4 regions of the Streptosporangium sp. NPDC051022 genome follow, and region 2 is predicted to be linked to each of the others. Evidence: riboswitches for the same ligand, from Rfam matches in the RefSeq annotation. Region 2 holds a riboswitch; each other region holds the start of a gene.
The links. Region 2 has a riboswitch for cyclic di-AMP ahead of AB0N02_RS32530 (hypothetical protein). Riboswitches for the same ligand answer to the same signal wherever they lie in the genome.
Positions count from the first base shown of each region.

Region 1: linked by a shared signal. The riboswitch ahead of AB0N02_RS39965 (NlpC/P60 family protein) and the one ahead of AB0N02_RS32530 (hypothetical protein) in region 2 are both predicted to bind cyclic di-AMP.
Region 3: linked by a shared signal. The riboswitch ahead of AB0N02_RS10270 (CHAP domain-containing protein) and the one ahead of AB0N02_RS32530 (hypothetical protein) in region 2 are both predicted to bind cyclic di-AMP.
Region 4: linked by a shared signal. The riboswitch ahead of AB0N02_RS31495 (C40 family peptidase) and the one ahead of AB0N02_RS32530 (hypothetical protein) in region 2 are both predicted to bind cyclic di-AMP.

Region 1 covers NZ_JBFBCF010000038.1:25,510-31,364, reverse strand. The annotation lists gene AB0N02_RS39980 (class I SAM-dependent methyltransferase) at 1-450, shown strand, start outside; gene AB0N02_RS39975 (branched-chain amino acid aminotransferase) at 504-1,598, opposite strand; gene AB0N02_RS39970 (3-isopropylmalate dehydrogenase) at 1,780-2,823, opposite strand; cyclic di-AMP (ydaO/yuaA leader) riboswitch at 2,969-3,187, shown strand; gene AB0N02_RS39965 (NlpC/P60 family protein) at 3,175-4,032, shown strand; gene AB0N02_RS39960 (ROK family transcriptional regulator) at 4,184-5,317, opposite strand.
Region 2 covers NZ_JBFBCF010000025.1:20,715-26,569, forward strand. The annotation lists gene AB0N02_RS32520 (HD domain-containing protein) at 1-56, shown strand, start outside; gene AB0N02_RS32525 (DeoR/GlpR family DNA-binding transcription regulator) at 140-940, shown strand; cyclic di-AMP (ydaO/yuaA leader) riboswitch at 1,062-1,196, shown strand; gene AB0N02_RS32530 (hypothetical protein) at 1,232-2,173, shown strand; gene AB0N02_RS32535 (DinB family protein) at 2,401-2,907, shown strand; gene AB0N02_RS32540 (MarR family winged helix-turn-helix transcriptional regulator) at 2,894-3,424, opposite strand; gene AB0N02_RS32545 (site-2 protease family protein) at 3,515-4,816, opposite strand; gene AB0N02_RS32550 (response regulator transcription factor) at 5,013-5,618, shown strand; gene AB0N02_RS32555 (PP2C family protein-serine/threonine phosphatase) at 5,727-5,855, opposite strand, start outside.
Region 3 covers NZ_JBFBCF010000004.1:225,955-231,809, forward strand. The annotation lists gene AB0N02_RS10250 (polysialyltransferase family glycosyltransferase) at 1-1,118, shown strand, start outside; gene AB0N02_RS10255 (DUF6716 putative glycosyltransferase) at 1,229-2,413, opposite strand; gene AB0N02_RS10260 (hypothetical protein) at 2,425-3,462, opposite strand; gene AB0N02_RS10265 (hypothetical protein) at 3,614-3,754, shown strand; cyclic di-AMP (ydaO/yuaA leader) riboswitch at 4,121-4,280, shown strand; gene AB0N02_RS10270 (CHAP domain-containing protein) at 4,297-5,016, shown strand; gene AB0N02_RS10275 (ABC transporter substrate-binding protein) at 5,367-5,855, shown strand, end outside.
Region 4 covers NZ_JBFBCF010000023.1:119,738-125,592, reverse strand. The annotation lists gene AB0N02_RS31510 (NYN domain-containing protein) at 1-235, shown strand, start outside; gene AB0N02_RS31505 (hypothetical protein) at 282-896, shown strand; gene AB0N02_RS31500 (NlpC/P60 family protein) at 1,023-1,970, shown strand; cyclic di-AMP (ydaO/yuaA leader) riboswitch at 2,635-2,791, shown strand; gene AB0N02_RS31495 (C40 family peptidase) at 2,934-3,380, shown strand; gene AB0N02_RS31490 (hypothetical protein) at 3,481-4,266, shown strand; gene AB0N02_RS31485 (M48 family metallopeptidase) at 4,263-5,552, shown strand; gene AB0N02_RS31480 (glycosyltransferase family 4 protein) at 5,549-5,855, shown strand, end outside.

The DNA.
Region 1 (5,855 bases), on a different contig from region 2:
ACCTTCACCGGCTACTCGTCCATCTGCCTGGCCCGAGGGCTCGGCCCCGGCGGCAGGCTGACCTGCTTCGACATCAACGAGGACTGGACCGCGATCGCCCGGCGCTACTGGGAGAAGGCCGGGGTCGCCCAGCGCGTCGACCTCAGGATCGGCCCCGCCGCCGAACGGCTGCGGGAGCTTCCGGCCGACCGGCCCGTCGACCTGGCGTTCGTCGACGCCGACAAGTCCAACTATCCCGTCTACTACGAGATCCTCATGTCGCGCCTGGCGCCGGGCGGCCTGATCCTCATCGACAACACCCTGTGGAAGGGGCGCGTGGCCGATCCCACCGTCGACGACGAGCACACCCGCGGGATCCGCGAGTTCAACGACCTGGTCACGGCCGACGACAGGGTGACCTCACTGATGCTCCCGATCGCCGACGGCCTGACCATGATCCGGAAACAGTGACACAGCCCGGGAAAACCCGGCCGCGAGGGGCGGGCTTTCCCGGGGGGTGAGGACTAGCAGATCTTGTGGATCCAGCCGTGGGTGTCGGGGCGGGAGCCGTACTGGATGCCGACCAGTTCCTTGTGGATCCTGGCGGTGACGGGTCCCCGGGTGCCGTCGCCCACGGTCCAGGCGCGGTCGGCGCCCTTGATCGAGCCGACGGGGGTCACGACCGCGGCGGTGCCGCAGGCGAAGACCTCGGTCAGCTCACCGGACTCGCAGCCCGCCTGCCACTCCTCGATCGACAGGCGTCCCTCCTCCGCCTTCAGGCCGAGTTCGGCGGCGAGGGTGAGGATCGAGTCGCGGGTGATGCCGGGCAGGAGCGTGCCGGTCAGGGCCGGGGTGAGCAGGCGGTCCCCGAAGACGAAGAACAGGTTCATCCCGCCCATCTCCTCGACGTAGCGGTGCTCGTTCGCGTCGAGCCAGACCACCTGGTCGCAGCCCTGCTCGACGGCCTGGCGCTGGGCGACGAAGGCCGCGGCGTAGTTGCCGCCGCACTTGGCGAAGCCGGTGCCGCCGGGGGCGGCGCGGGTGTACTCGGTGGACAGCCAGACCGAGACCGGCTTGTCCGCGCCGAAGTAGGCGGCGGCCGGCGAGGCGATCACCATGTAGCGGTAGGACCTCGACGGGTAGTTGACGCCGAGCGCGGCCTGGGTGGCGATCATGAAGGGGCGGAGATAGAGGCTGTGACCCGGGGTCGTGGGCACCCACTCACGGTCGGTCTGGACAAGGAGCTCCAGCGACTCGACGAACGTCTCCTCCGGAAGTTCCGGCATGGCCATCCGCAGCGCGGACTGGTTGAAGCGGGCGGCGTTCGCCTCCGGCCGGAAGGAGGCGATCGCGCCGTTCTCCTGACGGTAGGCCTTCAGCCCCTCGAAGAGTTCCTGGGCGTAGTGGAAGACCGCGGTCGCCGGGTCGAGGCTGAGCGGGCCGTACGGCGTGAGCCGCGCGTTGTGCCAGCCCTCCCCTTCCGTGTAGTCGATGGAGATCATGTGATCGGTGAAACTCTGACCGAACCCGGGATTCGCCAGTACCTGCTCGCGCTCGGCCGCGGTGCGAGCGTGGTCGGAGAGCTGCACGTCGAAGCTGAGCTTCTGAGCGGTGGTCATGACGGGGATCCTTCTCTTTGTGACGGACTGCACCTGAGTCCATTCTGCGATGGAGCAGGTAACGGGAAACTACTGCATCTATGCCGAAATCCGGCACTGTCGTTGGAGGGACGAACAAAAAAGACGCGTCCGGCGGCTCGGGTGAGCCGCCGGACGCGTCTGAGGTCGGGTAGGCGGCTTCTCAGCCGGCTACTCGGGCGGTGATGTCGTCGCCGATCTCGCGGGTGGTCCGGCCGGGGCCGGTCAGGCGCTCGACCAGGTCCTCGGCCACGGCCCGCTCCACCTTGGCGGACTCCTCGGCCAGGCCGAGGTGGTCCAGGAGCATGGCGACCGACAGGATCGTCGCGGTCGGGTCGGCCTTGCCCTGGCCCGCGATGTCGGGGGCGCTGCCGTGGACCGGCTCGAACATGCTGGGCGCGGTGCGGTCGGGGTTGATGTTGCCGCTGGCCGCCAGGCCGATGCCACCGGCGATGGCCGCGCCGATGTCGGTGATGATGTCGCCGAAGAGGTTGTCGGTGACGATCACGTCGAACCGCTCGGGCTGGTTGACGAAGAACATCGAGGCGGCGTCGATGTGGCTGTAGTCGGTGGTGACGTCGGGGTACTCCAGGCTGACCCGGTCGAAGGTGCGGGCCCAGAGGTCACCGGCGAAGGTGAGGACGTTGGTCTTGTGGACCAGCGTCAGCTTCTTGCGCGGCCTGCTGAGCGCCTTCTCGAAGGCGTAGCGGACGACGCGCTCGACGCCGTGGGCGGTGTTCAGCGACTCCTGGGTGGCGATCTCCTGCGAGGTGCCACGGCGCAGCACGCCACCGGCGCCCGCGTACAGGCCCTCGGTGCCCTCACGGATGACGACCATGTCGATGTCCTCGGGGCCGGACTTGCCCAGCGGGGTCTCGACGCCGGGGAAGAGCTTGACCGGACGCAGGTTGACGTAGTGGTCGAGCTCGAAACGGAGCTTGAGCAGCAGGTCGCGCTCCAGGATGCCCGGCGGGACGCTGGGGTCGCCGACCGCGCCGAGCAGGATCGCGTCGTATCCGCGCAACTCCTCCAGAACCGCCTCGGGAAGGACCTCACCGGTCTTGTGGTACCGCTTGGCACCCAGGTCGTAGGTGGTCGTCTCCACCTTCGTGCCGACGGCTTCCAGGACCTTCAGGCCCTCCGTGACGACCTCGGTTCCAATCCCGTCCCCGGGGATGACGGCCAGGCGAATGTTGCGCGAATCCATGCACGCACCTTACCGGTCCGTCTCGTGGAGCGAACACCAATCTCACCCATCGGACACATCTTCCTCTGACGAGGCATAAGAATTTTGTCCTATTTGCGATCTTTTGACCGTTTCGTTAAGGTCCTGGCCATTCGCATCGTCGCCTAATCCTCGCAGGCCACCCCCCTTTTCCGGCCTGCGCGGAGCCGGGGAACCACTTCCGGGATCCACGGGGCGTCCGGAGTCTTCACCTCCGCTTGCCGGAGCACGTCTCCTGCCGTCCCCCGCTGGATCCCTTGGGGCGAATCGGCGCTCTCGCGCGCCGTAGGGCGACCTTCACGTCCGAGCCCGACAGCTCACCCGGCCGGCCTTATGGAAGGAACGATCCTGACCGGCAAGACCTACCCCCGTGTCCTGACCCTGATCGTCACCGGCGCCACCGCGTTCGCGATCCCCACTCTCGCGATGGCCGACTCCGCGCTCGCGGCCTCCTCCCCCTCCCTCACGACAGCCGCCTTCCTCACCTCTCCCGCCCCCGGCCCCGTCGACTCCTCTCTCGCCCCCGTCATATCCCTCGCGCCCGCCGCCCTCACCGGCGCCGACGCCTCCGACGCCCCGGGGGCCGCCGAAACCCCGAAGACCACGAGGAAACCGTCCGCCCCCGCCTGGAAGAAGGCCCTGCAGTGGGCCATGTCCAAGCGCGGCACGCCGTACGTCTGGGGCGGCACCGGCAACGGAGGGTTCGACTGCTCCGGCCTGATGCTCCGCGCGTACGGCGCCGCCGGAATCCACCTGCCGCGGGTGGCCGCAGCGCAGTACTCCGCCTTCTCCAAGAAGATCGCCTGGAAGGACCTCCAGCCGGGTGACCTGGTCTTCTTCCACAACCTCGGCCATGTCGGCATGATCAGCAAGCCCGGGTACATGGTCCACGCCCCGAGCACCGGCGACGTGGTCAAGGTGGAGAAGCTGGGCGCGTGGCGCCGTGACAGCTTCGTCGGCGCCGTACGCCCCGACCCCAAGGGGGTCAAGCTCTCCATCGAACAGGCCAAGGAGGCCGCACAGGCCAAGCGGGCAGAACAGGCCGCACAAGCCGAGCGGGCCAAACAGGCCAAACAGGCTGAGCAGGCCCAGCAGGCCGTCCAGCCCGCACCGACCGCACCGACCACCCCCACCGATCAACCCGCGCCGACGACCGCCGCCCCGGCCCCGGCGCCCGCCACCGCCCCCTGACCCTCCGCCGGACGGGGCCTGTTCCGCGAATCCTCGCCTCCGGCGCAGAGCGGCGGAACGGGCCCCGGCCAGGGCGTCGGACAGGGCTCCGGCCAGAATCCGGGACGAGGCTTCCGCCGGGCGGACCGGCCGTACCGGCCAGCGAAGCGGATCAGCCGTGCCGGCCGGCGAAGATGACGTCCCAGGCCCGGCCGAGCGCGCGCGTGACGGCGCCCAGCAGCACCCCGCTGTCCCCCAGGCTGCTCGTGACCACGGTGGGACGCAGCGGACCCAGCTCGGCGATCCTGGCGGCGATGGAGTCGCCGAGAAGGTCGAGGTTACGGCCGACGCCACCGCTGAGCACCACGATCTCCGGATCGAGAACCGAGGCCACCGCGACGATCAGGTCGCCGATCCGTCGCCCCTCGGCCTCGACGACGGCCAGGGCCACGGGGTCTCCGGCCGCCGCGGCGCCGAAGACCTCCTTCGCCGTCTCCACCCGCGCCCCGGCCGCGCGTGCCGCGCGCACCACGCCGAGGGCGCCGACCGGGGTCTCGGTCGGTCCGTGCTCCAGCGCCTCCCTGCCGGGAACCGGATCCTCCCCGGTGGGCAGGTAGGAGACCTCCCCCGCGGCGCCGCGCGCCCCCGAGTACAGCTCGCCGTTGACGACGATGCCCATGCCGACACCGGTGCCGATGGACACCAGCGCGAAATGGGATCGTCCCTTGCCCTCGCCGTGCGCGTGCTCGCCCAGGGCCGCCAGGTTGATGTCGTTCTCGATGGTCACCTCGGTCCCCAGCGCCGCGCACAGGCGGTCCACCAGACCGGGGGTGCCCCAGCCGGGCAGGTTCGCGGCCAGGTGCAGCCGTCCCGTCTCGGGGTCGTACACGCCGGGACTGCCGACCACCGCGTGGGCGACGGAGGACCATCCGAGACCGGCCTCGGCCACCGCGGTCCGGGTCAGGCCCCGGACCGCGCGGACCAGCTCGTCCTCGGTACGCGCGTCGTTGCGTCCGTCCCTGCGCCCCACGAAGCGCCCCCGGAGGTCGGCCACCGCCACCCGGATCCAGTCGCGGCCGATGTCGACGCCCGCGACGTGCAGCACGGCGGCGTTCATGTCGTAGAGCGAGGTCACCGGGCCCGGCCGGCCGGAGACCTCGCCGACCAGGTGGACCAGGCCGTCCTCCTCAAGACCCGCCAGGGCGGCCGAGACGGTCGGCTTGGACAGGCCGGTGACCTTGGCCAGCTGGGCCCGTGAGGCCGGGCCGTGTTCGAGGAGCCGGTCAAGGAGGCGTCGCTCGTTCATCACCCGCAACAACCGTGGATTGCCGAGCCGGCCTCGCACTTCGCTCTCCTCAGTCCCGGGGTCCCAGGAAAAGGCTAGCCAACGTCCTTGACGGTAAATCGCCTTACTTACCAACCGGTGTCAGGATCGCCCGCGGCGGCCGGGACGCGGATCGGCGGATGTTCCGGCCACGAGCGCGGCGAGGGTACGACCTGTCAGAAACGCGTCGGGGCCCCGCCGTTGTCGCGGCGGTCCAGGGCGGTCTGGAGGGCCTGGGTGGCCTCGTCCTCGGTCTCTTCGGGACGGTTCCAGGGATACATGTCATACATGGTGCTTCTCATCTCGATCGCACAGGAGCAGGAGGAGATGGTCCGGATTCCGGTCACGAATCCGGGCCGGGCCTGAGATCGCGGATCCAGGTCGTGAATCGGCGACGCGGAGCCCGGGGCCGGCGAGCGCCAGCGCACCGCGGCGAGTTGCCGGCCCGCCCCTGTCAGGCCTCGCCGCGGCAGGTAATGAGTACGAGAACCTGGCGCATTTCATGCCATGTTACCTGCCG
Region 2 (5,855 bases):
CCGATCTGGAGGTCCGGGCGAGGGAGAACATCGGCGCCGAGCTCGCGCGGCTGTGAACGGCAACCCACCGGGATCAAACATTTGACCCTAAGCTTTCTGTGGCAATTTGCTGGAACATGGTGGATCGAGGAGTGGGTCGATGCTCGCTCAGCAGCGGCAACAGGTGATCGTGGAGCGGGTGCGCGGCAGCGGCGGGGTCAGGGTCGCCGACCTGGTCCGCGAGTTCGGCGTGTCCGACATGACGATCCGCAGGGACCTGGAGGCGCTGGCGGAGCGCGGGCTGATCGAGAAGGTCCACGGCGGGGCCACCGCCACGGGCCTCGGCCCGGCCGAGGAGTCCGGGTTCACCGCCGGGCCGGTGCGCCGGCGGGCGGAGAAGGAGGCGATCGCCCGGCACGCGGCCGGGCTCGTCCGGCCCGGCACGGCCGTCGCGCTCTCCGCGGGGACGACCACCTGGACGCTCGCCCATCTCCTGGTGGAGGTGCCCGAACTGACGGTGATCACCAACTCGATCCGGGTCGCCGACGTCTTCCACCGCTCGCCCCGCGCCGACCGCACCGTGGTGCTGACCGGTGGCGTGCGCACCCCCTCGGACGCGCTGGTCGGCCCGATCGCCGTGGCGGCCGTCCGGGGGCTGCACGTGGACACCCTGTTCCTGGGCGTGCACGGCATGAGCGTCCGCGCCGGGTTCACCACGCCCGACCTGCTGGAGGCCGAGATCGACCGGGGGTTGATCGCCTCGGCCCGCCGTCTGGTGGTTCCCGCCGACCACACCAAATGGGGAACCGTCGGGATCAGCACGATCGCCGGGCTGGCCGAGGCCCATCTTGTGATCACCGACTCGGGTCTCGCCGAGGAGGCCCGCGAGGAGATCGCCGCCCGGGTGGGCGAGCTGATCGTCGCCGAGCCCCACCGGGAGAGCGGGACAGCGGAGCGCTGAAAGGCGCGGGCGGACCGTGCACCCCCTCCCCATGATTATCACGAAACGATCACCACTTTATCTCGACTTGGGGTCGCATTACCCCCCGCTTTACCACTACTATCCTCACGCATCGGACAAAAGGTTCGATATGCCTAATCTCAGGCGCCTCGCCTGAGAGCCGGGGACCCACGCATTTGGGGTGAACCACTTCGGTGGAAGGGCTCTCTCCAGCCCGAACCCGTCAGCTAACCCGGTAGGCGTGAGGAGAGGAGAGCTGTGGCGGCTCTGTCCCCCACGTTCCGACGTCACATGACCCTGACCGTCTGCGCGGTCGCGGTCCTCGCCTTCGTCCTGAGCGCGGCGGCCGCGGGCAACGCGGCGCCCAAGCCGGCCGAACCCGAGCTCCGCGCGGAGCTGGCCCGGCTGAACAAGAAGGTCGACAAGCTCATCGAGGCCTACGCGGCCAAGCGGGAGTCGCTGAGAAAGGCCCAGAAGGCCGAGGAGACCGCCAAGGCGGACCTGCGCAAGGCCGAGGAGGCCTACGCCGAGGCCGGCAAGCGGGTCGACTCCATCGCCCAGCTCCGCTACCAGAGCGGCCCCGTCGACCTGCCCACGATGCTGTTCGCCCCCAGCATGAGCGGCGCCGCCGTCATGGAACAGCTCACCGCCCAGCAGAGCGCCTATCTGGAGGGTTTCGCGCGCAGCCGGGATCTGATGAAACAGGCCGCGGACAAGGCGGCCGTACTCACCGAACGGATCGGTCAGGAGGCCAGGACGGTGGAGGCCCAGCGCCAGGAAGCGGAGAAGATGATCCGCGGCATCCAGGAAAAGCTCGACCGGCTCGTTCCGACGGGCTCGGGCCGCCTCACCGACGGCGGCTGGGCGCCCCAGCTCCCCACCGGGGAGGACAACATCACCGACCGCACCCGGATCATGCGCGAGGCCGTCGGGCGGGCCTTCAAGCTTCCCCACGAGGTCGGCTGCTACCGGGCGGAGAACGACGGCGGCGAGCACCCCCTCGGCCGCGCCTGCGACTTCATGATGAGCACCGGCGGTTCCCTGCCCTCGGCGGAGAACGTCGCGCTCGGCGACGAGATAGCCGCCTGGGCCATAAAGAACAAGGCCCGGCTCGGCGTCAAGTATGTGATCTGGCGCCAGCGCATCGACACCGGTTCGGGCTGGCGCGGTATGTCGGACCGGGGCGGGATCACCGCCAACCACTACGACCACGTCCACATCTCGATGTACTGAGGCCTCCGGCGGGCCCCGTGCCCGCCCCGGCCGGGGGCCCGCCCCGGATCCCCGGCCGGTCCCGGCTCCCGCCCCGGCCGCTCCCGGCCTCCGGCCCGCCCGGGGCCCGGCAGGTCCCAGGATCTCCCGCCCCCTCCCGCCCCTCCTGGGCCGTTCAGGGCCGTTCGGGGCCGGGCCGGGCGCAAAACCGTATGACAGCGTTCGCGCGTGCGGCCAGGATGAGATCCATGACAAACGACCGCGTCGCTCCCCCGCTCATCGCCGACGAGGCCGCCATGCTGTACGCGTGGCTGGACTGGCATCGGGAGACCCTGGCGCTCAAGTGCACGGGGCTGTCGCGGGAACAGCTCGTCCTGCGTCCCGTCAAGCCCTCCGGGCTGTCCCTGCTGGGACTGGTCCGCCACATGACCGAGGTCGAGCGTCACTGGTTCCGCAACGTCCTCCACGACCAGGAGGCGCCGCCGTTCTACTACACCGAGCAGGAGCCCGACGGCGACTTCGACCTGCTGGACTCCTGCCCTGCCGAGGAGGCCCTGGCCTGCTGGCGCGCCGAGGTCGACGACGTCCGCGAGCTCTACGCCGGACTGTCGCTGGACACCCTGGGCAGGCGGCAGCGCAGGGGGCAGGACGTCTCACTGCGGTGGATCCTCGTGCACATGATCGAGGAGTACGCCCGGCACAACGGCCACGCCGACCTCATCCGCGAGCGGGTCGACGGCGTCACGGGAGAGTAGTGCCCGCCGAGGTCTCCTCGATCGCCTCGGCGATGAGCCGGTCGAGGTGGGCCAGGTCCGGCGGCCTGGCCGTGGCCGCCTCGGCGAAGCGGGTGAGCAGCCGGGCCAAGACCTCGCGGTCCGCCTCGTCCCAGTCGGCGATCAGCCCGTCCAGGTAGGTCCGCCGGGAGTCGACGACCACCTGGCGCACCCGCCGTCCTCGCGGGCTCAGCACCAGCCTGGCCCGTCTGGCGTCGACCTCGGACTCCTCACGTGCCACGAACCCCGCGCCGATCGCGTCGTTGACCAGTCTGCTGGCGGTCGAGGGGTCGACGTCCAGTTGCTCGGCGACGGCTCCCACGGTCACCTCGGACACGTCGAGACTCAGCCTGTGCACGGCGTTCACGACCATCACGTTCGACATCTGCACCGCTCGCTGCGGGTCGGCGGCCTTGCGCGTGCGCAGCGGGCGTGCCCAGATCCGGCGCAGCCGGAACAGCGCCCCGTCGATCGCCGCCCCCGGCGTCCCGTCCTTCACGGCGTAACCCTATCGGCGTGTACGGCCCCCGCCGGGCGCCGCACGCCGTCGCACATCGTGGGTTCGCGGAGTTCGCGGAGTTCGCGGGGCTCAGCCGGCGAGGCGGACCGGGTTGACCAGGTCGGCGTACATCAGCAGGCCGGCCATGACGACCATCACGAGGGCGATCGCGTAGGTCAGCGGAAGCGCCTTGGCGATGTCCACGTGACCGGGTGCGGGACGACGGGTCACCCTGGCGAAGGCCCGCTTGAGCCCCTCCCACAGGCCGCCCGCGATGTGGCCGCCGTCCAGCGGGAGCAGCGGGATCAGGTTGAACAGGCCGATCGCCAGGTTGAAGCCCGCCAGGAGGTTGATGAAGGTGGAGACCTTGTTCTCCAGCGGGGCGGCGGAGGCCGCGATCTCCCCGCCGATGCGGCCCGCGCCGATGATGCCGATCGGGCCGTTCTTGTCGCGCTCCTCACCGGAGAAGGCGGCGTTCCAGACGCCGACCATCTTCTCGGGGAAGCGCAGCAGCGAGCCCGCGGTCGCCGCGGTGAGGTCCCGCATCTGGGTGACCACGGCCCCGAGGTCCTGCCGCTCGACGGCCGTCCTGGGGCTGACGCCCAGATAGCCGACACCCTTTTCGATCTTGCCCGGCTCGTCCAGCGACTCCCTGTCCTGGGCGATGAGCGTGGCGTTCAGGGTCATCGGCTGCCCGTCCCGCTGGATCCCGATCGCGACCGGTCCCGCACCGTGGCTCCGGATGGCCCGCGTCGCCGCGTCCCAGGTCGGGGTCTGCCTGCCGGACACCGACACGATGACGTCACCCGGCTTCAGCCCGGCCGCCGCGGCGGGGCTGGGCCGGTCCGTCTCGGTGCACTTGGGGTTCTTCTCGTACTCGGCGGTGGTCTTGACGCACTCGGGAACCGACGACACCTGGTTCTTCAGCACGGTGACGCCGAAGCCCATCTGCACGACGGCGAACAGCACGAACGCCAGCACGAAGTTCATCGCGGGGCCGCCGGCCATGACGATGACCTTCTGCCACCACGGCTTGCGGTAGAAGACCCGGTTCTCGTCGCCCGGCTTGACCTCTTCGAGGGCCACGTCGCGGGCGTTCTCGATCAGGGACTGCCAGGGGCCCGTGGAGGTCGAGCGCACCTTGCCTGGGGCGTCGGTCGCCCGGGGCGGGAGCATGCCGATCATCCGGATGTAGCCGCCGAGCGGGATCCACTTCACGCCGTACTCGGTCTCGCCCTTGCGGCGCGACCACATGGTGGGGCCGAAGCCGACCATGTACTGGGTGACCTTGACGCCGAACAGCTTGGCGGGCCCCAGGTGACCCAGCTCGTGCAACGCGATCGACGCCATCAGCCCGAAGAAGAAGACGGCGATCCCGAAGAGCCAGCTCATAGGTTCCTACCCCCCGGTCGCGGAGCCGTCGACAACGCCCCATAAGAGATTAGCCCAATTCCCCGGGGGTCAGCCTCCCTGAGAGCCGGGCCTTCCCGATCCGGCCACTTGCGCGGGCTTTACCGAACCGGGAGACTGCCTCAACGGTGAGCGACTACTCGATCACTCTGCGGGAGTACGGGGCGAGGGGAAGAATTTGATCGGAATCCTGGTTGCCGCGCGCCAGCCCATGGTCCGCCGGGGCCTGGTGGCCTCGCTGGACGGCGAGGCCGACCTGAGGGTCGTCGCCGAGGTCGGCGACGGCGAGGCCGTCGTGCCGGCCGCCCTGGAGCACGGGCCCGACACGGCGATCGTCGACCTGGATCTTCCGGGTGCCGACGGGTTCACCGTGGCGCTCGGGCTGCGCGAGAACACTCCGGACTGCCGGGTCCTGCTGCTGTCGCAGCGGCCGAGGCCGGGACTGGTCCGCCGGGCCTTCGCCGTCCACGCGCTGGGCTTCATGAGCCTGGACGCTAGCCCGGAGCAGCTGGCCGACGGCGTCCGCCTGGTCGCGGCCGGGCGGCGGGCGGTGGACCCCGAGCTCGTGGTCGCCGCACTGGAGGCGTCGGACAACCCGCTGACCCGCAGGGAGATGGAGGTGCTCAGGCTGGCCGCCCAGGGCGCGAGGTCGAACGAGATCGCCGAACAGCTCTTCCTGTCCGTTGGAACGGTCCGCAACCACCTGTCGCGGATCATGTGCAAGACCCAGGCGCGCAGCCGCCTCGACGCCGTGCGCATCGCCAGCGACTCCGGCTGGCTGTGACCCCTGTGACCCCTGTGCCCCCCTGTAACCCTTGCTGCCCCTCTGTGGCCCCTGTGACCCCTTGTGGCCCGCGTGCCCCCGCGGCCCGGCCGTCCGGGGAGAGGGGCCTCAGGGGCGCCAGATGAGGATCAGCGCGCAGTCGTCGTTGTGCCCGGCCGACATGGAGGCGACCAGGTTGCGGGCGCCGCCGCGGAAACCGGAGGGCAGCAGGCGCTCGGCCTCCCCCAGCAGACGGTC
Region 3 (5,855 bases), on a different contig from region 2:
CGCTGCGCTCGCACTTCGACGAGGTGTGGTCGTGGAACGACATCGTGGCCCCGCTGCACCCGTCCGACTGGAAGGCCCGGATCATCGAGGTCCCGATGCTGGGCCGGCTCCTGCGCTCCCACCTCTCCCTCCAGGAGGGGCCACAGGAGCTGATCCTGGAGTCCATCGCGGTACCGCCCGCCAGGACCATCGCCGGTCTGGTCAAGGACTGCCCGATCACGGTGTACTCCGACGGCCTGATGAGCTACGGACCGACCCGCGACCCGCTCCCCCAGGAGATCTCGGGGCGGATCACCCGCCTGCTCCACCTGGACCTGGTGCCCGGCCTGACGCCGCTGCTGCTGTCGGAGTACGGCGTGCCCGCCGAGACCCTCCCCGACCGGGCGTTCGTCGACGTGATCGCGCAGACCGAGAGGCTCACGCGGAGCACCGAGGGGCTTCCCCCCGGCCAGCCCATGATCCTCGGCCAGTACCTGTCCGCGCTCGACATCGTCACCCCCGAGGAGGAGGCCGGGCTCCACGCCGACATGTTGCGGGGCCTGGCCGCCCGGGGGTTCCGCGGCGTGCTGTTCAAACCCCACCCGGCGAGCGGGCGCGGGCACGCCCGGCAGCTGCGGGAGACGGCCGGGGAGCTGGGCGTGACGCTGACCGTCGTGGGAGAGACGGTTCCCGCGGAGTCGTGTTTCGCGGCGCTCCGGCCCGAGCTGGTCGTCGGATGCTTCTCCACCGCGTTGATCACCGCGAGGCGGTACTTCGGCCTGCCGGTGGCGACGGTGGGGAGCGGGACGGTCCTGGAGCGGCTGACGCCGTACGAGAACAGCAACCGGATCCCGGTCACGATCACCGACGCCCTGCTCCCGCGCCTGTCACCGGACGGATCGATCGAGGAGCCGCCGCGGGCGGACCTCCAGGCGCTGGTCGGCGCCGTCGGCTACTGCATGCAGAGCGGCTCCCACCCGGCTCTGCGCGAGCGGGCCGCGGCCTACCTGGACGCCCACGGCCCGGCCCGCTACTTCAAGCGGCAGCGTCTGGCCGCCCTCGAACTGATCTCCTCGTCCTCCCCGGAGGCCGGCACCCTGGGCAAGATCCGCCGCCGCCTCTCCAGGGCGCTCTCCTAGCCCTCCAGGTCCGCGGACAACCCTCCAGGTCCGCGGACAACCCTCCAGGTCCGCGGGCGACCGCGCCCCCTCGCGAGACCCACGTCGCGAGGGGGTTGCCGTTCCGGCGGCTACGTCGCCGTGAGCAGACGGCGTAGCCGCCGCTTGGCCCGGTAGCCGACGCGCAGCACGTTGGGCGGCACCTCGACGCGCAGGCGGGCGCGGCGCCGGGCCGCGGCGTACTGCGGGCCGTCGAGCAGGGACTTGGCGGGGACCAGGCGTCCGGAGCGGGCCTGGCCGACCAGGGCGACCATCCTGGAGACCCAGTCGCTGTCGCTTTCCGGGTGGAAGTAGTTCGCCCGGCACCAGTCCTCGTCCGGCGTCAGGAAACGGCCTTCGGACAGGTCGTCCAGGGTGCCGAGCAGGCCGCTGCCCTCGAAGACCAGGTTGATCATCTCGGCGCTGACGCCGAAGTCGGACAGCACCAGCTGGGGTACCGACTGGGCGATGGCCTCCAGCGCGGCGGTCGAGCTGACGGTGACGAATCCGGCGGCGTGGGCCAGGTGCTCGTGCATCGGGCCGACCGCGAAACGCACCGCGCCGGGGCGGACCTGCCCGCCGTCGGCCAGGGACTGCCACAGCCGCTGGTAGTGGTGGCGTTCGTTGTGGGTCTGGCGTTCGTTGTCCAGCGCGCGGAGCTTGACCACCACGTCCAGGTCGGGGCGGCGCTCGGCCAGCGTGGCGAGGGCGAGCAGGATCCGCTCGCGATCCTCCCTGCGCTTGGGCACCTTGGCCTGGGTGGCGAACACCACGCGGTTGCGCGGCCCCGTGACGGGGACCTCCGCGCCGTTGTGGAGGAAGGGCAGCCGGGTGAGGCCGATGACTCCGCCGCCGCCCAGCCGCTCGGCCACCGCCGAGAACTCCTCGACCTCACGCCCGCTGTGCAGGACGAACAGGTCGCATCCGCTGCGGAAGAGCCACGCCTTCTCGGTCGCCGGGATGGAGATGCCCGGCAGGCCCGACACGAAGACCGGCCTCGGCTCGAGTCCCGTCAGCACCTCGCCGACCAGCACGTCCACCACGGGCCCGGTGCAGGCGGCCAGCACCACGTCGGGCCTGAAGCGCTCCGCGGTCCGGCGCAGGGCCCGGGCGGACAGCACGGGCGGATCGGCGGCCGCGCCGGCCACGGCCGCGTGGATCTGGGCCGGGGAGGGCGTGATGGGGGTGCGGACCACCGTCAGCTCCGCCGTACAGCCGGAGGGCAGGCCCTCCAGCAGGTAGGCGGCCCACTTCAGGTAGGAATCCGAGTCGGCCACGGCCAGGACCTTCAACCTGTGACTCCAGTGTCGTGATGGGCGAACATCGAAAGGTGGGAACGGAGGGCGGGCGCCGCCTGGGCGGTCCACCACTCGTCGGGGACGTCCACGGTCTCCACGACGACGCCGCGGGCCGACAGCAGGACGCGCAGCGAGGTCACCGCGGTCGACGGCAGGCTCAGCACGCGCTGCTGCGCGCCCAGGCCCCGCAGGGTCATCTCGGCGGGGGCCCCGCCGTCGTAGACGGTGATCCCGGGCTGTTCCCCGACCCGGGCGAGGTCGTGGGGGTCCTCCCGGCGGTGCGGGAAGTAGGCCACCGGCCCGGCGGAGCCGAGTCCGGCCAGCCAGGTGAAGTAGCGGTCACGGTGGATGAGGCCGTTGCGGACCAGTGAGGTGCCGAGGACGACGGTGCGTTCCTCGGGACCCGGCTTGCGCATGGGCTGCGAGCGGAGCCAGCCGAAGTCGTGGGTGACCAGCTCGGCCCCCCTGTCGCGTACGGCCTGCGCCAGCTCGGCGGGGACCGGCAGCGCCGTGAAGATCGACAACCGGCCCGACCTCGCCGCGGCCCGCAGCCGCAGGCCGGCGGCGGCGCCGAGGGCGGTCCGGAGGAGGCCCGGAGTGGCCCTGGCACGCAGCAGGGGCGTCCAGGGGCGCCCGGTGAGCAGTTCCAGCAGCCTGATCGTGGCCAGCCCGTCGTCGACGATCACGATCCGTCCCGGGAGGGCGGTGAGCAGGGCGGCCTGGACCTTGCCGGAGAAGGCGTCGCCGACCGCCCAGCCGGCGCCCCGGCGGGGTCTGGGCATCTCGGGCTCCGGCGTGGTCACCTCGAGGCCGGCGGGCAGGCCGAGCCGGATGACCTCACGACGGGTGACGACCAGCGGGCGAAGCTTGGCCCGGGGCACCACCCGGGCGTGGGCGCCGAGCAGCCCGGCATGGTATGCCTCCACGGCGCAGAGCATCTGCAGCGGGGACTCCACCCATGCGACGGCCGAACCCTGCTCCCGCGCGTGGTCTCGACCGTCCTCCACGCCGGGCGATGACCCGTTCACGACTGCCTCACCGTAACCGGGATGTCTTACACGCCCGGGAACTCCGGGTGAACACCCGAATACACGCACTTGCGCGGTCGACTCTCGCCGATCCACGACGGCGTGCGAGACCGTTTCGCACACCACCCCCTCCCTCGGAGGAACCCAGGTCATGCGGACCGCCGACACCATCCCCGACCTCACCGGTTCCACCACGATGGTCACCGGCGCCGACAACGGGATCGGGCCGCCGACCGTCCTGCGCCCGGCCGGAGCCGGAATCCCGACCCCGCGGGACACCGACCGCGGGTAAAGGACGATCACTTTTACCCGGCGGAGAGCCGGGTCAGCCAAAAGATCTACGTTTACCTTGGGGCGGATCATCCGGGACGACGGTAACCACCCGTCCCGTTTCTGGTTGACCGCATGAAAAGCCCTGTGTCATAGGGATTTTCGGCGTCGAATCAAAGATCGGCGCGGGCGCGGGATCGGCACGGCCCGGCTGATCGTCCCGCTCGTTTCACACCTATTCCCAAGCCATGGCAATGTGTCGGACTTGTAATCGTCTGTCCGGTTCACGTACGTTCAACGAATTCGTGGTGAGCACCTAGACCTTCGCAGGTCAGCCCATTACGAGCACATTGCCCGACCGTGTTCGCCAGGCGGATCTTCCGCCCGATGAACACGGCCGCCGAATCCAGGAGCCTCACGGGAAAGCCCGCGAGTCTCAGGGAACCGGGGAACCACTTTTTTGGGGTGAATCAGCGCGATCACGCGCCGTAGGGCACTTCCCAGCCCGAACCCGTCAGCTAACCCGGTAGGCGGCATGGAAGCGAAGCAAGGAGTTAGTCTCTTATGGCCAAGCACCGCCTTACCACCACCCCCAAGACGCACTACCTGGCCCGAATCATCCTGGGAACTTCCATCGCCCTCGCGGGCGGAATCGTCGCGGGACCCGCAGCCCTGGCGGACGCCCCGGCCCACGGCCCCATCAGCGCCCCTCCCGCGGAGAGCGCCAACACCGCCCAGAACGTCAGTGTCGTCAAGACCGCCGCCGAGGCGAAGGCCGAGAAGCAGCCCAGGGTCACCGCACAGCAGGTCCTGGACCTCGCCTCGCAGCAGATCGGCATCAGCGAGAACGCCCAGGGCGGCGGGACCAAGTTCCAGTCCTGGTACATGTCCACCGAGCGCGCCAAGGAGACCACCGCCCGCGACGGCGGCCGCATCCGGGACTACGCCAACGCCCCCTGGTGCGCGATGTTCGTCTCCTGGGTCGGCGAGCACGCCGGCATCCGTCCCACCATGGGCTGGGACGCCTACACCGTCACCCACGCCAAGTGGTTCAAGGAGAACGGCCACTGGGGCACCACTCCCAAGCCCGGCGCGGTCGTCTACTTCGACTGGCAGCGCGGCAAGGACCTCGACGGGATCGACCACGTCGGCTTCCTGAAGAAGGACAACGGCGACGGCACGATCACCACGATCGAGGGCAACACCGGCAACGGCAAGGTCGAGCAGCGCGTCCGCCCGACCTCCCAGGTCGTCGGCTACGGCTACCCGGCCTACAGCGAGTGACCACCGCTCGCCGTACCGGCTGACCCCCGCATCCGGAAAAGGGGCACGACTCATCCGAGCCGTGCCCCTTTCGGCGTTCCGGTCGCCTGTTGCGCCTCATGTTATGGGAGCGCTCCCAAAGGTTCCCATGCCCCTTTTGTCGCTTATATGCTGCTACATCCCCCGGCGCGCCACAGGATATAACGGTTGAGTTTCGGCGTATTGACGTTTCGGTTGCCCGTCGTCCACTCTTCGTGGGAGCGCTCCCAAAACATTGAGGAACCACCCCGTCGCGGGGTCGCGGTCGTCGGGGACCCGCGCCGCGGCGGCACCTCCCACCGATTCGGGCGACCACCTGAGAGGGGTCCGGAATGTTGAACAAGAGGCGGCACGGCAGGCTCGCCGCGGTCACGGTGGTGGCGGCCACCGCACTGGCCGTGGCCTCGTGCAGTTCGGGCGGTTCGGGCGAATCCGCCGCCCCCGCGCCGAGCGGCTCCGCCGCGGCCGAGCCGGTGACCGTCACCGTGCACACCTTCGGCGGCGGCGAGAACTTCGGCTACGACAAGGCCGTCGAGACGTGGAACGCCGCGCATCCGAACATCCAGGTCAAGTACCAGAACCTGACCGACCGCTTCGAGGACGTCTACCTACCCCAGCTGCTCCAGCGCCTGCAGGCGGGCAGCGGCGCCGCCGACATCATCGCCCTGGACGAGGGCGCGATGGGACTGATGAAGGCCAGGCCGCAGTTCTTCACCGACCTCGGCGAGTACGGCCTCAACGACCGCAAGGCCGACTTCCCCGCGGCCAAGTGGGACAACGGCGTCAACGCCGAGGGCAAGCTGTTCGCCCTCGGCACCGAC
Region 4 (5,855 bases), on a different contig from region 2:
CGGCGCGGAGCTGAACGGCCCGGTTCCGGTCTCCGCCCCCAGGGGAGTCCGGGTGATGTTCAGCGCCCCGGGGCAGATCGCCGACGACCTGATCCGCCAGCTGGTCCGGGCCGAGCCCATGGGCCGTGCCATCGCCGTGGTCTCCTCCGACCGAGAGGTGGCCGAGTCGGTCCGGCGGATGGGCGCGCGCCCGGTTCCCTCGGTGTTGCTCCTGCGACGTCTGGGACGTGCCTGAGCCTTCCGGCCCTATGGTTCATCGGATCACACTGGAGGTTGGTTCGATGAAGAAGATCGCCGCGTTGGTCTGTGCCGCCCTGGTCGCCGGTACGGCCGCCGCCGCCCCCGGCATCCCCAGGGGCTTCCTGCTGTACGAGAAGGCCGCAGCCGTGAAGGACGACGATCCCCAGACGAGCTGGAGGGTCAGTGACTCGCCGAGGTCCCCGTTCGCGGTGGATCCCTGCGGCAGGGGAGCCGTGGGCAAGGCGGGCAGGACGGCCGTCAGGACGGTGACGTTCACCGGTGTCCCGGACTTCATGAAGGTCGAGCAGGTCCTGCTGTACGGCTCGCGGGCGGACGCCGGGCGGGCCATGACCCAGCTCCGCGGCGGCCTGTCCGCCTGCCGGTCGAGGAAGGACTCCGCGTCCGGTTACCGTTACACCTCCGCTCCCGTGACCGGGCTCGGAGACGACGCCCTGAGGGTCTCGGGGCAGGTCTACTACGGCGGGAAGGCCGGCGTCGGCGGGGAGCGCGGCGTGGTGGTCCGCAGGGGAAACGCCGTGCTGATCTATCTGCGGGCCGGGGAGTACGGCAGGCCCGCCGGGCGGGACTGGGCCGATCAGCTGCGGGACGCCACCGCGATGACCGGAAGGATTTGCGGGATCGCCACGTGCTCGTAATGAACAAAACAGCCAAAAAGGTGAGCTAACCCTTACCGGTTCTGTACTATTTCGCCCCAGGTCTTGGCTTGGGGAGGCAGTGCGGTGGCCGTGGCGGGTGTGCCGGTTAGGTTTGTGCGGGGGCCGATGGCCGCGGGGCTGGCCCTCGCCCTGCTCCTGATCCCGGTGGGCGGGGTGTCCGCCGAGCCCAAGCCGACGATCGCCCAGGCCAAGCGGAAGCTGGCGAAGCTCAACGAGCAGGCCGACCAGATCGTCGAGAAGTACAACCAGGCCGGCGAGCGCTGGAAGCGGGCCCGGAAGAAGTACCGGGAGCTGAACGGCGACCTCGGCAGGCAGAACGCGAAGGTCGAGGGTCTCCGCAAGGACCTGATCACCATGGCCGTCAGCAGCTACCAGAGCGGCGCCGTCGGCTGGCAGAACCTGGTCGGCCAGACCGATCCGAGCATGCTGCTGAACGGCCTGGCCGCGGCCGACCAGCTCTCCGCCTCCCGCGCCCAGTCGCTGAACGCCTTCGACGAGGCCACCAAGGCGCTGCGCCAGGGCCGCGACAAGGCCAAGGAGGCCCTGACCGAGGCCGACCGGACCCGCGACGAGCTGGCCGCGGAGAAGGCCAAGGCCGAGAAGATGGTCAAGGCCCAGACGAAGGTCCTGCGCGAGCTCGGCACCTTCCAGGCCGGCGACCCCAACAGCACGGGCATGCAGTACACCGGCTCGGCCTCCGGCAACGCCAGGGCCGCCCTGGCGTTCGCCTACGCCCAGATCGGCAAGCCGTACCAGTACGGCGGCACGGGCCCGGGTAGCTGGGACTGCTCCGGCCTCATGCAGGCCTCCTGGCGCAGCGGAGGCGTCAGCCTTCCCCGCACCACCTGGGAGCAGTGGAGCTGGGGCGCCAGCCGCAAGGTCTCCATGAGCGACCTCCAGCCGGGCGACCTCCTCTTCAGCAACGGCCTGGGCCACGTGGGCATGTACGCCGGGGACGGGAAGATGGTCCACGCCCCCCAGACCGGAGACGTCGTCAAGGTCACCCCGCTGTCGGCCTACGGCGGCCGTTTCGTCGGCGCCGTGCGCCCCTGAGCACCGCGCTCCCGGGCGTCTTCGCGCGCTCCCGAAGCCGCGCCTCCTGAAGCCGCGCTTCCCGAAGGGCCTTCGAGTGTTCCCGGGCGCCACGCCCCTGAGCGCCTTCAGGGCGGCCCGGGGCGCCGGGGCGGCTTTGACCCGCGGGGCGGGGGATCACGGCCTGTAAGGGGGCGCAGGGCCGCCCCGGCGAGGGCCGGACCCGAGGCGGTTCCGAGGCGGTTCCGAGGACGGTGCCCCATCGCGACACGCCGGTGAATCCACCGGGCGGGCCGCCTCGGATGGAACGGTCCCAGAAGTGTCTCCAAAAGGTCAGGCACGCGATGGAGCGTTCCCAGGGTGGCCGTCCGGAGCCGGGACGACGAAGATCGAAAAAACCGGTGTGACGCATGTAACAGAAGTGGTGCTTTTCGGCAACGATGTCAAGAATGTGATGAGGGTCATATTCGAACGGTGTACCGGGGTTCCGAGCAGGGATTTCATAAACGTGAAAATCTTTTTTCGATCTTCGGCTTTTACCGATTGATTGCCGAAACCCTGCCGCCGGGGTACCTTCTGGCCGCGGTCAGCAAGCCATGCGGACGCACCGAATGCCGGTCCCCCAGGCCGGTGTCCCACATAGAAATCCAGCTGGTCGCCGTTTTCCTCAGGGGTGCGCCCCAACCACGGTGACCTGCCGAGTCCGTGCAGTCATGAGGCGCGGAGCCGGGGAACCAAAAGGCCTTTGATATGGCCAGGGGTGAATCGACATGTCGTGTCGTAGGGCGTCCTTCCCTGCCCGAATCCGTCAGCTAACCCGGTAGGCATCAGTGGAAGTCCCAAGGAGAAATCCTGTCTACCACCCTGCACAACCCTCGTTTGTCGCGCCTTTCCCGCCTTTCTGTCGGCGGGTTCGTTCTCACGCTGGCCGCCTCAACCGGAGCGGTCGCACTGGGATCCACGGCGGCACACGCGACAGACACAGTGGCTGCGGTTCAGGTCAAGAGCACGGCGAAGACTCACGTCAAGCGCAAGGCGAAGGCCAAGATGAGCAGGGCCGCGCTGCAGAAGGTGAAAGCGAAGGCGGCCGTTCGGACGGCCAGGAAGCAGATCGGCGACCCGTATCGCTGGGGAGCCTCCGGCCCCGGCGCGTTCGACTGCTCCGGGCTCGTCCAGTACGCGTGGCGCAAGGCCGGCGTGTCCCTCCCCAGGATCACGACCAGCCAGTACCGCGCCGTCAGGAAGAAGGTCTCGTGGAGCAAGTTGCGCCCCGGTGACCTGCTGTTCTTCTACGGAAAGGGCCACGTGGGCATGTATGTCGGCCACGGCAGGATGGTCCACTCACCGAGCAGCGGCAAGACGGTCCGGATCGTGACGCTGAAGGGGTACTACAGGTCCGCGTTCGCCGGAGCGGTTCGCCCCGGCGCCTGAGAAGCGGGATACGGCCCCGTCCATGCCCCCGGATGGACGGGGCCGCCGCATGCGGCGCGTACACGGGAGAACGGGCACCGGTCGAGTAGCATCGGCTGACATGTCCGTCCCGAGGGGGCGCCGCGCCGTGCTCACCGGGATGCTGGCGCTGATGGGCGCGGGTCTGGTCGCGGGGGCCCGGCCTGTGCCGCGGGCGGCACGCGAGCTGTGGCCGGGGGCCGCGACCGTGGTCCGCGGCGAGCGCTCGCTCGTCGTCGGCCACCGTGCCCCGCCCGCCGAGCTGCGGGACCTGGCCACGAGGGCCGACCGCGCCTGCCGTACCGTCGGGGAGGTCTGGGGGCCGGTCAGGGCGGTGATCCTCTTCCCCGCCACCGACGCGGAGGCCGCCGCGCTCGCGGGGGCCGGGGCCACCGGCGGCCTGGCCGCGATGGCCGCCGCCGGCCGGGTGGTCGTCCTGCCGACGGGATACGCCAGGCTCAGCCCGGCGGGCCGGGACGTGGTGATCACCCACGAGCTCACCCACGTGGCCACCGGCGCGACCAGGGGCGGCCGGGTGCCGATGTGGCTGTCGGAGGGGTTCGCCGACTACGTGGGCTACCGCCACGCGGGGATCGAGGTGCGGGCGGCCGCCGCCGAGCTGGCCGAGGAGGTACGCGCGGGCGTCGTGCCCTCCCGGCTTCCCGAGCCCGCCGACTTCGCCCCCGGCGCGCCACGGCTGGCGCAGGCCTACGAGGAGGCCTGGCTGGCCTGCCGCTACATCGCGGAGCGCTTCGGCGAGAAGACGTTGGTAAGGCTTTACGGTAGCGATGTGGACAGCACGCTGGGCCTGTCGCGGGCGGAGCTCACCGTCGCCTGGCGCGATCATCTCCGGAGGGAACTCGCATGACGCGGACCGTGACGGACACTTCCGCGGGCGCCCCTGCGGGACCGCGGGGGGCCGGATGGGCGCTGGTCGCCCTCGGGGCGCTCACCGTGGCGGTCGTCGCCTTCACCACGCCCTGGCGGGCGCTGCCCGCCGACGCCCCGCCCGTCGCGCCGGATCCGGCCCGCGACTTCACCGCGGCCCAGATCGCCCGTTCCGAGGCCTTCGACGCCGTCACGAGCGTTCCCGGCTACCTGTCGCTCGGCCTGACCCTGGTCGTGGCGGGGCTGCTGATCGCCACCCCGCTGGGCGCGCGGCTGCTGGGCCGCCTGAGGGGCCCCTGGTGGCTGCGGGTGCTGCTCGGCGTCCTGGCGGTGACGGTGGCCGTGGCGATCCTGCGCTGGCCGCTGGGCATGTGGTCGGAGACCTACCTGCGCGAGTACGGCCTGTCCACCCAGACCTGGCCGTCGTGGGCGGCCGACCGCGCCAAGAACATCGGGATCGGCGCCGTGCTGACGGGGATCATGGTGCTCGCGGTGGTCGCGCTGGCCCGCCGCTACCGCCGCTGGTGGATACCCGCGGCGGTCGGGGCGTTCGCGCTGACCGTCGTCACCTCCTTCGCCTACCCGGTGGTGGTCGAGCCTCTCTTCAACGACTTCACGCCGATGCCCGCCGGGCGGCTCCGCACCGACCTGCTCGCGATGGCGGCCAGGGACGGCGTGCCGGTCGAGAACGTGCTCGTGGCCGACGCCTCCCGGCGGACCACCGCGCTCAACGCCTACGTCTCCGGATTCGGCGCGACCCGCAGGATCGTGGTCTACGACACGCTGCTGCGGGTCCCGGCGGACCAGGTCGAGCTGGTGGTCGCGCACGAGCTGGGCCACGCCAAGGCGGGTGACGTGCTGTACGGCACGCTCGTCGGCGCCCTGGGCACGGCCTTCGGAGCGTGCCTGCTCTACCTGGTGACCTCGGCGGGGCCGGTACGGCGGCGCACCGGGGTCGCCTCGGTCGCCGACCCGAGGGCGGTCGGCCTGATCATGGGGCTGCTGACGCTGGCCGGCGTCCTGTCGGGGCCCGCGCAGAACCTGGTCAGCAGGCACATCGAGGCCCGTGCCGACGCGCACGCGCTGGACCTGACGCGGAATCCGGCGGTCTTCGTGTCGATGCAGAAGCGGCTGGCGATCACCAACATCTCGGACCTGTCGCCGGACGTCGTCGAATATCTGCTCTACGCGTCCCACCCCACGACGCCGCAGCGCATCGCGATGGCGCGCTCCTGGGCACTGCTGAACGGCGTCCCCCAGCCGTGAACCGCACGTTGATCGTCACCAACGACTTCCCGCCCAGGGCCGGGGGGATCCAGTCGTTCGTGCACGGTCTGGCCGCCTGCCTCCCGCCGGAATCGGTGATCGTCTACGCCCCCAGGTGGCCCGGCTGCGGGGGCTTCGACACGCGGCAGCCGTACCCGGTCGTGCGCCACCCCACCTCCCTGATGCTGCCCACCCGCGCGGTCGCCCGCCGGGCGGCGGAGCTGGTCGCCGAGTTCAAGTGCGAGACGGTGGTGTTCGGGGCGGCGGCGCCGCTCGGCCTGCTCGCGCCCCGGATGCGGGCGG